One region of the Brevibacillus sp. GCM10020057 genome, then DNA from elsewhere that is predicted to be linked to it. Evidence: riboswitches for the same ligand, from Rfam matches in the RefSeq annotation. Region 1 holds a riboswitch; the other holds the start of a gene.
The links. Region 1 has a riboswitch for FMN ahead of ACFSO0_RS04395 (ECF transporter S component). Riboswitches for the same ligand answer to the same signal wherever they lie in the genome.
Positions count from the first base shown of each region.

Region 1 (7,572 bases):
GATGGAGTACGTGTCGACGGCGCCGGCGAAACGTTCGCTCGGCGTTTTTTGCCCCATCCAGACCGGGATCGCCAGCTCCTGCTCGACGACTTCGCGGTAAATCTCCAGCATCCGCATGGTTTCCTCGCGAGCTTCTTCCTCTGTGGCATGGGCGGTGTGCCCTTCCTGCCAGAGAAACTCGGATGTGCGCAAAAACGGCATCGTCCGCTTTTCCCAGCGGAATACGTTGGCCCACTGGTTGATCAGGACAGGCAGGTCGCGGTAGCTTTGAATCCACTGGCTGTACATATGCCCGATGATCGTCTCGGACGTCGGGCGCAGCGCCAGCCGCTCCTCCAACGGCTCGCCGCCTGCCTCCGTCACCCACGGCAGCTCCGGATTGAAGCCTTCGACGTGCTCCTTTTCCTTTTGCATGAAAGACTCGGGAATCAGCATCGGGAAGTATGCGTTGCGGTGCCCGGTCTCCTTGAAGCGCTTGTTCATCGCCTCCTGAATCCGCTCCCACAGCTCATAACCGTCCGGCTTGAACACGATGCAGCCGCGAACCGGCGTGTAGTCCATCAGGTCTGCCTTGCGAATCGTGTCGATGTACCAGCGCGAAAAATCTTCCGCTTGCGGCGTAATTTCTTTCACAAACGTTTTTTCCTCTTTCATCCTGCTACAGCTCCTCTTGAAAAATAATGAAAAAATCCCCCATCCCAACATAGGGACGGAGGATTAACATCCGCGGTACCACCCTGATTGATGGCAGCAAAAACTGCACATCCACTCAAAGTCCCGATAACGGCGGGGCAACCGGCACGGCTCATCGCCGGCAGCTTCAGGATGGGGAGCAGTCATGCCGCAGTATCGGCCTTGCAGACGAGGGCCGACTCTCTGGGACGCGGCGCATGCTGCGGGTCCTTTCACAGCCTTTGCAGCTTTCACAGCTTTCTTAAATCAATATGTTAACAAGCCGCAGACCGATTGTCAATTTGTGGCACGCGGACTCAAGCGGGTCGCCAGCTTGACGTACACCGGATAGGCGACCAGGGAAAGCATCGCCCCTTTGAACATGTTGAACGGCACGATTCCGTACAGGATGAGGGACCATACGCTGTCGGCGCCGAGCGTCGCGAGCAACTGATCCATCGGCATATGAGAGATGGCGGCATAGGCAGGCAAGAGGAAGAAAGCGTTGGCCAAGGCCATCACGACACTCATCAGCAACGTCCCGAGCGCAAGGCCGGTCAAAAAGCCTTTCTTTCCCTGGCTGACACGCTGCATGGCAACCGCCGCCACGATAAAGCTCGCACCCGCCGCCACGTTGGCCAGCTCGCCGATCAGCAAGCCGTCCGTGTTCTTAAACAGCATGTGCAGCGCATTTTTCAGCACTTCCACGATAATTCCGGCCATCGGACCGTACATGAGGCCTCCGATCAAGGAGGGCAGCGTACTGAAGTCCAGCTTCAGGAAACTCGGCATCATCGGAACGGGAAACTCCAGATACTGCAGGATAAAGGCAACCGCCGCCAGCATGGGAATCGTCACCAGCCGCTGGGTTGACCTCGTTGCATGCAAAGCTGTTTCTTTCATGTGTACCATCTCCTCGTCCATGTTCTCCTTCTGAGGAATGGCAACAGTGCGTTCCTGTCCACACTGCCTGACTGCTGCTCAAACGCCGGAAGCGCTTTATCCGTACAAAAAGCCCTGAGGAAAAAGATCCCCAGGGCTTTGACAGACGCAAGACATAAGCAGGTGCAAAATTAAGAACGAGAAACAATAGGGCTGTCGCGTGTATCGAACGCCCCGCTCCCGCTTGCACAGGCAAACAAGCACGTGTGGTAACGTACTGTCGTCATCCTTCTCCCATCCAGACTGTACTGTCGGCTCCGGAATCTCACCAGATCCTGCACTTCCTGCCGTTTATCGGCCGGGAAGGCTCGCGGGCTTACATGCACATGGCACGATCACCGCCGGTCGGGAATTTCACCCTGCCCCGAAGGAATGTGTAGTTGTATACAGACTTATTATACTGCGGTTTTTTTATTTGACAATAACCGAAAGCGCATGGTCCTAAGACCCCGCTCCCCTGTATTTGCTAACTCCCCAGTTCCAGACGAGCAGCCCGAGGCCGAAGAAGATCACGGCCATCACCGGCGTCATGAACGCGTAGCTGTACCACGTTTCCTTGCGCAGGAAGTATGCCGCCGGATAGACGCCGACAAAGGCAAACGGCAGCACGTACGTCAGCATGAATCGGATGATCTTGTTGTAGACGTCAACCGGGTAGCGGCCGTATTGCTGAATGTTGTAAATCATCGGCGTAATCCCCGTCCGCGAATCGGAGAAAAAGCTGATGGCAGAAATCGCCGTGTACACCCCGCCGTAGATCAGTGCGCCGCTGACCGACAAGACGATGAAAATGAACGGATCGTACCAGGTAAAGCTGAGCTTGAGCTGAATGGCCGCATACCCCATGATGATCAGACCGGAGATCACGCCGAAAATCCGGTCCGGCGCGATCGATTCCAGACAGACCTGCGCCAGGTTGTGAATCGGCCTTGTGAGAATGCGGTCCATTTCCCCGCGAATGATGTAGCGCTCGTTGAAGTCCCAAAAGCCGAAGAAAATCGAGAACAGCGCGTACGGCACGAGAAAAAATCCGTAGATGAAGATAATCTCGTCGCGCTTCCAGTCGCCCATCAGCGGCACGTGCTCGAACACGACGATGATAAAGACGAGGTTGATCATCTCGGAGATCAAATTCGATGCCAGATCGCCTAGGAAGTCCGCCCGGTAGGCGAGTCTCGTCTTGAAATACTGCACCAGATAGTCGGCAAAAATGCCAAAGATGTGCTTCATGTTTTGCAGCTTTTGCATGTCTCCCTACCCCCCCTGCACGACCAGCCGATTGCGGGCCAGTCGCCATAACATCAGGATCGGGACGAGAATGACGACCATCCAGACGGCCTGAAAGCCGATCAGCTCCCACGCCCTGGCCGGGGTGATCGCCCCGGTAAAGATCAGGCTGGGATAGTAGTTGATCGCCTGGAACGGCAGCAAGCCCATCACGGTCTGGGCCCACCCTGGGAAGAAGCTGATGGGCAGCACAAGCCCGGACATCAGGTCGACGATGACCCGCTTGGCCCGCATCATGCCGTCGTTGCGGAACAGGAAGAACGTGAACAGCCCGGTCAGGAGATTCACCTGCGTATTGATGAAAAAGGCAAGCAAGAGGCTCAGCAGGTACAATCCCCAGCCCTGCGCAGTGGCAGGGAAATGAAACGGGATGATCAGGCTGACCAGAAAAATACCCGGACCCGCGAAAAACAGGAAGCGAAAAATGCCTTCCCCCAGCGCCTGCGCCGTCTTGACGGACAAGTAGTTGTACGGCCGGATCATCTCGATGGCGACCTTTCCTTCCCGCACATCCTGGGCGATTTCCATGTCAATGTTGTTAAAGTAAAAGGCACGAGACATCCAGGCGATCGCTACGTACGATGTCATCTGTTCGACAGACAGGCCGCCGAGCTGCTGCTGTCCGTTGTAGATCGCTCCCCACAAAAAGTAATACGCCCCGATGTTGATAGCGTAAATGATAATCCCGCTGTAGTAGTTCACCCGATAGGCCAGCATGGTCAAAAAGCGCATGCGGATCAGTTCCATGTAGAGTCTACGCATGACTGGCTACCTCGCCGTCTGTCTGGTAAATGTTGCGCACGATATCCTCGGTGCTCGTCTCCATGATTTTCACGTCGCTCACATCAAAGGACGACATGACAGTAGACAGGACGTAGGGGAGCATTTCCTGGCTGCGCGCCACCTGTACGCTCAAGGTATACTCGTTGACCTGCTCGATCCGACAGGGCAGATCGCCGAGCACGCGGCGCAGTTCGATCGACGGGGTGCGCTTTTTCATCTGGAACTGCACTTCTGTCCCATTGCCCCAGCGCTCCTTCAGATCGCTCAAGAGGCCGTCGAAGATCAACTTGCCTTTGTCCATGACCAGCACCCGTTTGCAGAGCGCTTCAATGTCGGACACGTCATGTGTCGTCAAGAGAATGGTCATGTTCTCCGTCTCGTTCAGATTGCGGAGAAAATCGCGGATCTTTTGCTTGACCAATACGTCCAGTCCGACCGTCGGCTCATCGAGGAACAGCAGCCTTGGCTTGTGGATCAGGGCAGCCGCCACCTCGCAGCGCATCCGCTGGCCGAGACTGAGCTTGCGTACCGGCTGGCTGACGAACGAGCCGATATCGAGCTCCTCGATCAGACGGTCCAGCCATTTGCCGCCCTGCTCGTCATCTACCTTGTAAACGCTCTTGAGCAGGCGGAACGATTCGAGCGGAGACAGGTCCCACCATAGCTGCGAGCGCTGCCCGAAGACGACCCCGATGGAGCGCACGTACTCTTCGCGCTCCCGGAACGGGACGAAGCCGTTGATGACGATGTCGCCGCTGCTCGGGGTCAGGATGCCCGTCAGCATTTTGATCGTCGTCGACTTGCCCGCCCCGTTTTCCCCGATCAGGGCGAACATCTCCCCTTCCTCCACCGTGAAGGAAAGGTTGTCGACTGCCTTGACCGTCTTGTACTCGCGGCTGAACAAATCGCGAAAAGCACCACCGAGACCCGACCGGGACTGGTGAATGCGGAATTCCTTTTGCAACTGCTTCACTTGAATCATCGGTTACCTTCCTTTTGATTGCTTCTGCAAGATTCCATCTGTAAGTGTATATGAGCGTGTGCGATTTGTGCAAAAATCAATGTGCTGGAATTAATGGTTACGTTAATCCATGTACAGCACAATCCCCGTCTTGTCGTCTGATTTCTTGAAGCGCACGTACTTGAGGCATTCCGGATCGCTGTTTTCCAGCGCGAGCAGCTCATCCGTGTACCGCTGCAGCCCTTTGTGTACAATCGGCAACACGGTTGCTTCCCAGCGCGGCGTTTCTCCGCCGTACGGGCGCGGCATGAACAGGCCGTCCGTCAAAAGGACAAGAGCATGAAGATGAATCCGGTTGATCCGGCCGTATTCTACAAACGCCTTGCTGGCCACATCTCCGTTTAGCACGCCGTATCCCCCGGCAGCATTGGCCAGATAACGGTTGGCGCACAAAATGTCCCGACACTGCTCCATCAGCTCGGTCCGTTGCGTGATGCCTTGCTGAATACACGACTCCCATCTGGCAAACGCCGCCTGCTCCAGATGGCTGACCTGCGGGTGCGTGAGAGGCCGTACCGTATCGTCTGCATAGACAGCGAAAATCATACAATCCCCTGTCTGCGCGAACTCGATGTGCGAATCCCCGACCCGGACAAGCGCACATGCAGCTCCCCACAACGCTTCTTTTTGCTCCAGATCAATCCCTTCCTCGCGCATGCACGCACCAAGCCGCTCATTGGCAGCGACCAGCAATTCGGTCAGATCCTGTTCCTCTCCCGCTTCCTCCATCTGCTGTTTCACGATTTGCGCGGCCAGCGCACCTGCCGTCAGCCCTTCTTCGTTTTCATAAGGCGTAAGAGAAGAAACCCCATCCACCACTGCAAAAAGGCGCTTCCCCTGATTCGCGACGTAGGCATCCTCGTTTCTTTTCCCGCTTCCTGCAACAGAGATGCATTCCATTTTCATCGTGACAACCGCCTTCTCCCTCGTATTCAATTGCTGAAAAATTGTATCATTTTTCCTTTTTCCCTTCCATACATCTCCGCTGCTGTCCACTGATTCCCAAGCATGTGGTAAGATAGTGGAGACCTTTTGGACAGAAAGAGGGAAAAAACATGAACCGTGAAAAATCCGCACACCTGCACCAGCAAGCCCTGGACGTGATTCTCGGGGGCGTCAACAGCCCTTCCCGCTCCTTCAAGGCAGTAGGCGGCGGTGCCCCTGTCACTATGGAACGCGCTCAGGGAGCGCACTTCTGGGACGTGGACGGAAACCGATACATTGACTATCTGGCAGCGTACGGCCCGATCATCACCGGACACGCCCATCCGCATGTGACCAAGGCGATCTGCGAGGCCGCTGCCAATGGCACCTTGTACGGCACGCCGACCCCATGGGAAGTGCAGTTCGCCACGATGATCCGCGAAGCGATCCCGTCGATGGAGCGAATCCGCTTCAACAACTCCGGTACCGAAGCCGTCATGACGTGCATCCGCGTCGCCCGCGCCTACACCGGACGGGTGAAAATCATCAAGTTCACCGGCTGCTACCACGGCCACTCGGACCTCGTGCTCGTGGCGGCAGGCTCAGGACCGTCCACGCTCGGCATCCCGGACAGCGCAGGGATTCCGCAGAGCATCGCCAATGAAGTGATTACCGTACCGTACAACGACATCGACGCATTCGCAGAGGCGATCAGCCGCTGGGGCAGCGAGACGGCGGCTGTACTCGTGGAGCCAATCGTCGGCAACTTCGGGATCGTCACACCGGAGCCAGGCTTCCTGGAAGCTGTGAACCGGATCGCGCACGAAGCCGGAGCGTTGGTCGTGTACGACGAAGTGATCACGGCCTTCCGCTTCTGCTACGGCGGAGCGCAAAACTTGCTGGGCGTCGAACCGGACTTGACAGCGCTCGGTAAAATCATCGGCGGCGGCCTGCCGATCGGGGCATACGGCGGTCGCAGGGAGATCATGGAACAGGTCGCGCCGCTCGGACCTGCATATCAGGCCGGAACGATGGCCGGGAACCCCGCTTCCATCCGCGCCGGCATCGCCTGCCTGGAAGTGCTGAAGCAGCCCGGCGTCTACGATGAATTCGAGCGGCTGGGCGCGATGCTCGAAGCCGGCATCCGCGAAGCTGCGCAAACACATGGCATTACCATTCAGCTCAACCGCGTCAAAGGGGCATTGGCCGTATACTTTACCGACGAGCCTGTCCGCAACTACGCCGGGGCGCAAAAGGCTGACGGCGAGCTGTTCGCCCGCTTCTTCCGCCTGATGCTCGACGAAGGCATCTGCCTCGCTCCGTCCAAATACGAAGCCTGGTTCATCACTACCGCGCATACAGAAGCGGACATCCGCGAGACGATTGCAGCCGTCGACCGCTCCTTTGCAGCGTTGAAAGCGTAAGGCTGTCGGGACGAGAGCGGCAATTCAGGGAAAAGCGGGGCGGCGGACAGGAAGCCTGACGGCACAGCTTATGCGTGGGAACGGTTCCCTCGCACCTGCCGCTCGCCTGCGGGAATACTACTCATGCAGTTACCCGCAAGGAGGGATCTTCGTGTCGAAAGGTGAACATACGTATCCGCAAGCTCCGGAAAAGACGCTGGACTCCAAGATGAGCTCCAAAATGATGGAAGTCGTCGGCTTTCAAAAGCCGAGAAAAACCGAACATCACAAGACGCAAAATCACGATCGTTAACTTGCCGAAACAGGCATATCCCGCCTCTCTCCTGGTTGGATGTGCCTGTTTTTTTCTGCCCGCAGAGCGACGAAAAAGACGCAGATGGACCTTTCGCATCCACGCAATGTGGTACTCCTCCTGCACATGAGGAGTATGTTTCCGCCATGCATATAAGCAGGTGATAATATTGTCAAAACCGGTTGCGAATTGTACAATAAATGGTGAAACTGCTGCTTGATATTTTC
Region 1 is NZ_JBHUJW010000011.1:161,901-169,472, reverse strand. Features, by position in the region: gene proS (proline--tRNA ligase) at 1-654, opposite strand, end outside; gene ACFSO0_RS04395 (ECF transporter S component) at 970-1,575, opposite strand; FMN riboswitch at 1,837-1,990, opposite strand; gene ACFSO0_RS04390 (ABC transporter permease) at 2,056-2,853, opposite strand; gene ACFSO0_RS04385 (ABC transporter permease) at 2,869-3,663, opposite strand; gene ACFSO0_RS04380 (ABC transporter ATP-binding protein) at 3,656-4,666, opposite strand; gene ACFSO0_RS04375 (protein phosphatase 2C domain-containing protein) at 4,769-5,611, opposite strand; gene ACFSO0_RS04370 (glutamate-1-semialdehyde 2,1-aminomutase) at 5,761-7,053, shown strand; gene ACFSO0_RS04365 (hypothetical protein) at 7,205-7,345, shown strand.

Region 2 (7,572 bases), on a different contig from region 1:
CTCCCTTTCAGCCCGGCGTTTGGAGAGGCGCCGACTTCCCGCAGCCACAGCATGGCGTGCACAGAAAACGCCGCGCTCTCCCACTCGCTGCTCTCCTGCAGCTCCCAGCCTGTGAGCAGCTCCAGCCAGGCAAGCGGCAGGCCAGCTGGTACAGGCAGCCGCTGCACTTGCCACTGCCCTCCCATCGGCCGAAGCAGGCCGTACTCTGCCATTTTCCCGAGCGCCGCTTCCTCAGCGACCCACGCCTGCTCGTCCCACGTGCTTTGCGGGCTGCGCTCCCGGTACTGCCGTGCCAGCGCGATCAGCTTTTCGGCCGCCTGCGCCCCAGCCGTAAGTTTTTGGGGCGCTGTCTGTTTGGGCACCTTTGTTGCAGATGTTGGGGACGCCAATTTTTCACCCTCTGCCTCCGCTGCGCCCATCATCCCCACTTGCCGCAGCGGCTCGATCAACTCCCGCAAGGCCAGGGGCTTTTCCGCTCGTATGACCAGCTTCATGTCCAACTTCCCTCCAGTTTCAGCCATCTGTCCTTTTCTTGCATCATACCGCAAATCTTCCAGAAAGTATCGCGGATAAACCTCTCGCCCTGGCAAAAGCTACAAAGGAGACTATCCGGGCTGGAGGGAGACGGAATGCGAGTTTTCCGCCTAATCATTCAGATCAGCTTGTGCGTGGCTGCCGCGGCCATCGCGGTGGTGCCTGCCGCAGACGCCGCCCCATCCAAAGGCGATCCCGTTTTGCAGGAGCGGTTGCAGTTGTTTCAACGGATGGAAACGCTGTACGGCATCCCCTGGACCTATCTGGCAGCCATGGATCAATACGAGCGGACGATGAAGATACGGAAGAAACAAGCCAATAACGAAGAGCCTACCTCGCGTTTGACCGCGATCGACATCCCTGCCGAGCGCTGGAGCGGTCTGTTAAACCCCGATCCGGAGGACACCAACCCTGTCTCGATCAGCTATTTTCAGGGGATGGGGATGGACGGGGACGGCGACCAGATCGCCGATCGCCACAATGACATGGATGTGCTGACTGCGGTCGTGCATTATTTTTCGTCGTACGGCTTTTCCCAGGAAGACTGGCTGATCGCACTCTGGTCATATTACCAGCGCGACCGCTCCGTCAAAACGATCAAGCAGTTCGCACAGGTCTACGACAAATACCAGCATCTGCAACTGGACGAGCGCTATTTCCCCATCCCTTCACGGTACTCCTACAGCTATCGCAGCACGTGGGGAGATGCGCGGGGCTGGGGCGGGCGGCGCATCCATGAAGGCACGGACATTTTCGCCTCCTACGGGACTCCCGTGCTCAGCACCGCTTACGGCGTCATCGAGGTAATCGGCTGGAACCGCTACGGCGGCTGGCGAATCGGCATGCGCGACATGGGCAATGTGTATCATTATTTCGCCCACCTCTCCTCGTTCAAAAAAGGGTTGAAGCCAGGCGACATCGTCGAGCCGGGACAGGTGCTTGGCTATGTCGGCAGCACCGGCTACGGGAAGCCCGGCACCGCAGGCAAATTCCCTCCCCACCTGCACTACGGGATGTACCGGGAGACAGGCGGAGCAGACTGGGCATTCGACCCGTATCCGTACCTGAAACGGTGGGAGCGGCAGAGCAGAAAACGATGAAAGACAGCCGTCCCCGGGCGACGTTGGAAGAAGCGGATTGGTGCCGCTTCTTTTTTTATTTGACAGGTCGCCTCTGTACGCACAGCCTCTCGATCATCCATGACCCCGGCACGCGCAAACGGGAAGTCAACGGCAAAAGGACGCCCGCGGGCGCCCTTTTGCAAAATAGCATGCTATTATCGAATCGTTACGCAAACTGTCTGGCGAGGTTCGCCATTTCGATCGCGGCAGCCGCCGCCTCCCAGCCTTTGTTTCCTGCCTTGGTCCCGGCCCGCTCGATGGCTTGCTCGATGGAATCCGTCGTCAGGACGCCAAAGATGACCGGAATGCCGGTAGCGAGCGAGAGAGAAGCGACTCCTTTGGCAGTCTCGCTGCAGACGTAATCAAAGTGCGGCGTTGCCCCGCGAATGACCGCGCCCAATGTCACCACAGCGTCGTAGCGGCCCGATTCCGCCATTTTTTTGGCGATCAGCGGAATTTCAAAGGCACCGGGCACCCACGCCACGTCGATATTGTCTTCCTCCACGCCGTGGCGCTTGAGCGCGTCCAGCGCACCGCCGACCAGCTTGCTGACGATCAGCTCGTTAAAGCGTCCTGCGACAATCCCGACACGCAATCCTGTACCTACCAGATGTCCTTCAAATGTTCTCATGTTTCTTCCACTCCCTATCGATGTATGTGAAGCAAATGGCCCAGCTTTTCCTGTTTGGTCTCGAGATACTTGCGGTTGTGCGGATGCTCGGGCATCTGGATCGGCACCCGTTCCTCGACTTTCAGGCCGTAGCCGTCAAGCCCGCGAATTTTCCGGGGGTTGTTCGTCAAAAGACGCATCCGGTACACCCCGAGGTCGCGCAAGATTTGCGCCCCGATCCCGTATTCCCGCAGATCGGCAGGGAAGCCCAGCTTTTCATTGGCCTCTACCGTATCCAGCCCTTCTTCCTGCAGCTTGTAGGCGCGCAGCTTATTGATCAGGCCGATGCCGCGTCCCTCCTGCCGCATGTACAGAAGCACGCCCCGTCCTTCCGCCTCGATCTGCGCCAGTGCCGCATGAAGCTGCGGACCGCAGTCGCAGCGGTGCGAGCCGAAGACATCCCCGGTCAGGCATTCGGAATGGACGCGCACGAGAATCTGCTCGTCCGGGACAATCTCGCCTTTGATCAGCGCGACATGCTCCTTGCCGTCCAGTTCGTTCGTGTACGCGGCGATGCGGAAGTCGCCATAGGCGGTCGGCAGCTGCACTTCGATCTCCTTTTTGACCAGCGACTCTTTTTCCATCCGGTAGCGAATCAGGTCAGCGATCGAAATCAGCTTGAGCCCGAACCGCTTGGCGATCTCCTCCAGCTGCGGCAGTCGCGCCATCGTGCCATCCTCGTTCATGATCTCGCAGATGACCCCGGCAGGCGCGGCTCCCGCCAGCTGCGCCAAATCAACGGCAGCCTCGGTGTGCCCCGCCCTGCGCAGAACGCCGCCCGGCCGCGCGATCAAAGGGAAAATGTGCCCGGGGCGGCGGAAGTCCTCGGCCCGGCTGCGCTCGTCCAGCATTGCCAGTACGGTACGTGAGCGCTCGTGCGCCGAAATTCCGGTATGCGTGCTGCGTTCATCGATGGAGACGGTAAATGCCGTTCCTTGCTTGTCCGTATTCGTCTCCACCATCGGCGCAAGTCCCAGCTGTGCAGCCTTTTCCTCCGTGACCGGGACGCAGACCAGCCCGCGCCCGTGCGTCACCATGAAGTTGATCATCTCCGGCGTGGCCGCTTCCGCGAGGCAGACAAAGTCGCCCTCATTCTCGCGGTCCTCATCGTCCACGACGATCACGGCCTTGCCCCGGCGCAAATCTTCCAATGCTGCTTCTATGCTGTCTAACATCGTTCTCCCTCCTCAACTAGGAAAAAAATCAGGCAAATCCGTTCTCCTGCAAAAAGGCCAGACTCAATCGGGACTGCTGCTCCGTCCGTTGTTTGGGCGCCGCGTCCCGCATGCCCATCAGCCGCTCCACATATTTTCCGATGACGTCTGCCTCCAGATTCACCAGGTCCCCCGGACGGCGGTCCTGCAAGCTCGTCTGGGACAACGTATGGGGGATGATCGACACCGAAAAGCTGGCGTGGTCCACATCGACGACCGTCAAGCTGATCCCGTCTACGCAGATCGATCCGCGTGGGATCACGTATTTCAGCAAAGCCGGCTGTGCCGCGATGCGAAACAGCACGGCATTGGCATGCGGCTCGCGGGAGCGGACCGTCCCTGTCCCGTCCACGTGTCCGGAGACGATGTGCCCCCCGAACCGGTCGCCAAGGCGCATCGCCCGCTCCAGGTTGACGCGCTGCCCCCTCCGCAGCTGACCCAGGGTCGTCTTGTTCATCGTCTCCGGCATGACATCTACGGTGAATTGACGGGAGGTAAAGGAGGTGACGGTCAGGCAGATGCCGTTCACGGCGATGCTGTCGCCGATCTGTACGCCGTCCAGCACACGCTCTGCGCGAATGGCGAGCCGGCTCGCCTCCTTGCTGCCCGTCATGACCTCAAGAATCCCCACTTCTTCCACCAGTCCAGTAAACATTTCTCTCACCTCGCGTTATTCACTCGCCCTGTCCCACTGCGGGTAGCCGACGATGCGCACGTCCTGCTCGCTTACTCGCTCGATGGACAGATCGGCCAGCGGCACCGCTTCATCCATGGTGGCAAAGCCTGTCCCGCCAAACGGAGTCGGCGCCAGCTTGCCCCCTGCCAGTTTGAGCGAGACGTAGCTGACGACTTTTTGAATCGCTCGCGCTTGCAGGAAGGAGCCGTTTACTTCCGCTCCTCCTTCCACCAGCAGGGAAGTGATGCCCAGCTCGCCCAGCTTCTCCAGCACAGCCGGGACCGAGAGCGGAGCGTTCAACGTGATTAGCTTGACCCCTGCAACTGCAGCGAATGCTTGCCGCCTTTCCTCCGGTGCCTCTGCTGTCGTCACGATCCAGGTAGGCGCTGCCTTGTCCTGCACGACGCGGGCTTCCAGCGGTGTGCGCAGCCGGCTGTCGAGGATGACCCGCACAGGCTGCCTGCCGTACAGCTCTCCCTTGGCGCGGGCCGTCAGCTGCGGGTCGTCCGCCAGCACGGTCCCGACTCCGACCAGGATCGCATCGTGTTTGCGGCGCAGCGCATGTACCTCGCTGCGCGCCGCCTCTCCCGTAATCCAGCGGCTGTGTCCTGTGGAGGTGGCGATTTTCCCGTCCAGCGTGCTCGCCGTTTTCACCGTGACGAACGGCCGCTTCGTCTTCATGTAATGCCAGAACACCTCATTGAGCTTTTTTGCCTCCTGCTCGCACACCCCGACGGTCACGTCCACTCCGGCTGCCCGCAGCAAGGCGATTCCTTTGCCCGCCACCAACGGATTTTCATCCACGACAGCGACCACGACCCGCGCGATGCCCGCCGCGATGACCGCCTCCGCGCAGGGCGGCGTCTTCCCGTGATGGCTGCACGGCTCCAGCGTCACGTACAAGGTAGCGCCCCGCGCCTTTTCTCCTGCCATGCGCAGCGCGTGCACCTCGGCATGCGGCTCACCCGCTTTCAGATGCGCTCCCATGCCGACCACTTGACCGTCCCGGACGATGACAGCCCCGACCAGCGGATTGGGACTGGTCTGCCCCTCTGCGGCTCGCGCCAGCTCCAGCGCCAATGTCATGAAGCGTGTGTCTTGTTCCATCTCGCTCTCCTGTCTGCTTCAGATTCCAGCCAAAACAAAAAGCCCTCGAAACCTTTCGTTTCAGGGCATAGGGAAAGAAGCCTCGCTCCATCCGTTTTTTGCAAAAACAGACGAGGAAAGCACTTTGCATCTTCTCCCATCCGGACTGTACCGTCGGCTCTGGATTTTCACCAGATCAGTCGCTGCCTGACGAGGCCAGCGAGTCGCGGGCTTTGACATGCGTTCGTCATTACCGCCGGTCGGGAATTGCACCCTGCCCTGAAGATTGCTTGTCTGCTTATGAAGTTGCGTGCCTTCGTTCCCTTCCTCCTTGCGTGACAAATAAAAATGCCCGTGAGCTGATCGTCCCAGGGCATCGAGAAAGAAGCCTTTCACAACCGTTTTTTTGCCAAAAAACGACTGCGAGGCCATTCCAAATACCTTCTCCCATCCGGACTGTACCGTCGGCCTTGGATTTTCACCAAGTCAGTCGCCGCCCAAAAGCAGGCAGCGAGTCGCGGGCTCAGACGTGCGTTCGTCATTACCGCCGGTCGGGAATTGCACCCTACCCTGAAGGCTGGTATTCAGTTGCGTTAAGTATACCACACTTTTGGACGAGACCGAAGCCTATCCGTGCGAAAAGTTTCTTGTCCGCCAGAAATCATGAAAAATAAGGCAAAAGCTCCCGCAAGCTCTGGATGGTCGCCAGCGGATGCACCCCGTGATTGGCCATCTCGCCTTCTTTTCCCTGGTAGGCCACAAACCGGATGCCTGCATCCTGCGCCGCCTTGCCATCGATCCACGAATCGCCGACCATCGTCCATGCCTCCACCGGCCATTCGCGCTGCTGGCGCAATATGCAGCGGACGCCGGAGGGAGAAGGCTTCAGCTCGGCCATCTGCTCCCGCCCCACAACGTCTGCAAAAAAGTGAGCGATTCCCGTCCTTTGCAAGGCTTCCATGGCCGCCGCACGCGCATTGTTCGTCAGGATGTAGAGCGAGCAGCGCTGCCGCAGCTCCTCCAGCACTTCCACGGCGTGCTCCTCCAGCACAGCCCCGTGCATCCCTTCCTTTTCGATCTCTGTCACCGCCGCCCACATCTTTTCCTCGAGCGCTTGCGTCATCTGCGCAGACTGTCTCCCGATCTCGATCAACTGCGAGGCCGTATGACTTGTCCAGTCCAGGTCGGGCTGGCAGCATCCGTGCTCTGCCAGCAGCCGGAACACGGCGCGCTTCATCTCCGCGAAGTTGATCCTGGATTTCAGCAGGGTATTGTCCATGTCAAAGATGATGCCTTTGGCCCTGTGTGCGTTCATGATTTGCCCCCTTTTCTGTCAGGCTTTGACTGACTTTTCCTCTTTTCAAACAACAAACCGCACAGCATCAGCCATGCGGTCCTGCAACGCGTGTATCGCTATTTATCTTGCAAAGGAAGGTTTCTTGCTGTGGACGGGGCCGCTGATCACTTTGACGTACTCGGCATCTCCGCCTTCACTCGCCGGCCCGATATACACGCCCGTACGCGTATCATGTTTGATCCAGTCCTGCTTCGTTGGGGCGTTCGTTAACCATCGTCCAGTGGCGGCTCCGTAAATAGAATCTTGTGCGTTTCTTTTACCCGCATCCTTCATCTCGAATCCCCTCCGACTACCTCCGTGATGGTATCCAGCAACTCTTGATTATGACTGATGATTTCGGGAAGCTGCTCATCGGATAAAACTTTCTTTCCAGAAATATGCACCGATAGTACATGTTCGTTACCTAAAGGATAGCATAGCACATGGACCTCAGCAACTTGCTTCCTTTACTCCGACGCATCCGGAATCGCCTGGCTTTGCGGCGTCTCGGCCCGCGGCACATCCGGCTTGCCTTCCGGATTGTTGTACAGGTACTGCGGCACGTCGCCGACGATCAGAGAGTGGGTGATCGGAATTTTCGTGGTGACGGTCTGCTCGTCGGTCGCAAACGGAATGACGATGCGCAGATCCACCTCCACAAAAATGTAGACGGTCGCCAGCACCATATTGATGCCCGCTTCCTTCAGCTCCGTCTCCAGCTTGGTCTTGACCGAGCCGATCGGCATGAACGTCACCGGCAGCTCCGGTCCCATGTTCGCGAGAAAGCTGTTGCCTGTCGCCAGACCAAGAGGAATCGTGCTGCCCACATGATCGTGCTCGAACTCCTGGAGCTTGTTCTGAATGCGGGAAGTCGTCTCTCCGATGATCCGCGCGTACTCCTTGAAATTAAACTGATACGCCTGGATTTGCCCCTT
Region 2 is NZ_JBHUJW010000034.1:52,291-59,862, forward strand. Features, by position in the region: gene larC2 (nickel pincer cofactor biosynthesis protein LarC2) at 1-494, opposite strand, end outside; gene ACFSO0_RS10630 (M23 family metallopeptidase) at 630-1,634, shown strand; gene ribH (6,7-dimethyl-8-ribityllumazine synthase) at 1,822-2,286, opposite strand; gene ACFSO0_RS10640 (bifunctional 3,4-dihydroxy-2-butanone-4-phosphate synthase/GTP cyclohydrolase II) at 2,301-3,500, opposite strand; gene ACFSO0_RS10645 (riboflavin synthase) at 3,529-4,194, opposite strand; gene ribD (bifunctional diaminohydroxyphosphoribosylaminopyrimidine deaminase/5-amino-6-(5-phosphoribosylamino)uracil reductase RibD) at 4,210-5,322, opposite strand; FMN riboswitch at 5,447-5,592, opposite strand; FMN riboswitch at 5,737-5,883, opposite strand; gene ACFSO0_RS10655 (HAD family hydrolase) at 5,963-6,616, opposite strand; gene yunB (sporulation protein YunB) at 7,105-7,572, opposite strand, start outside.
Region 2: another riboswitch for FMN. It lies ahead of ribD (bifunctional diaminohydroxyphosphoribosylaminopyrimidine deaminase/5-amino-6-(5-phosphoribosylamino)uracil reductase RibD); the one in region 1 lies ahead of ACFSO0_RS04395 (ECF transporter S component).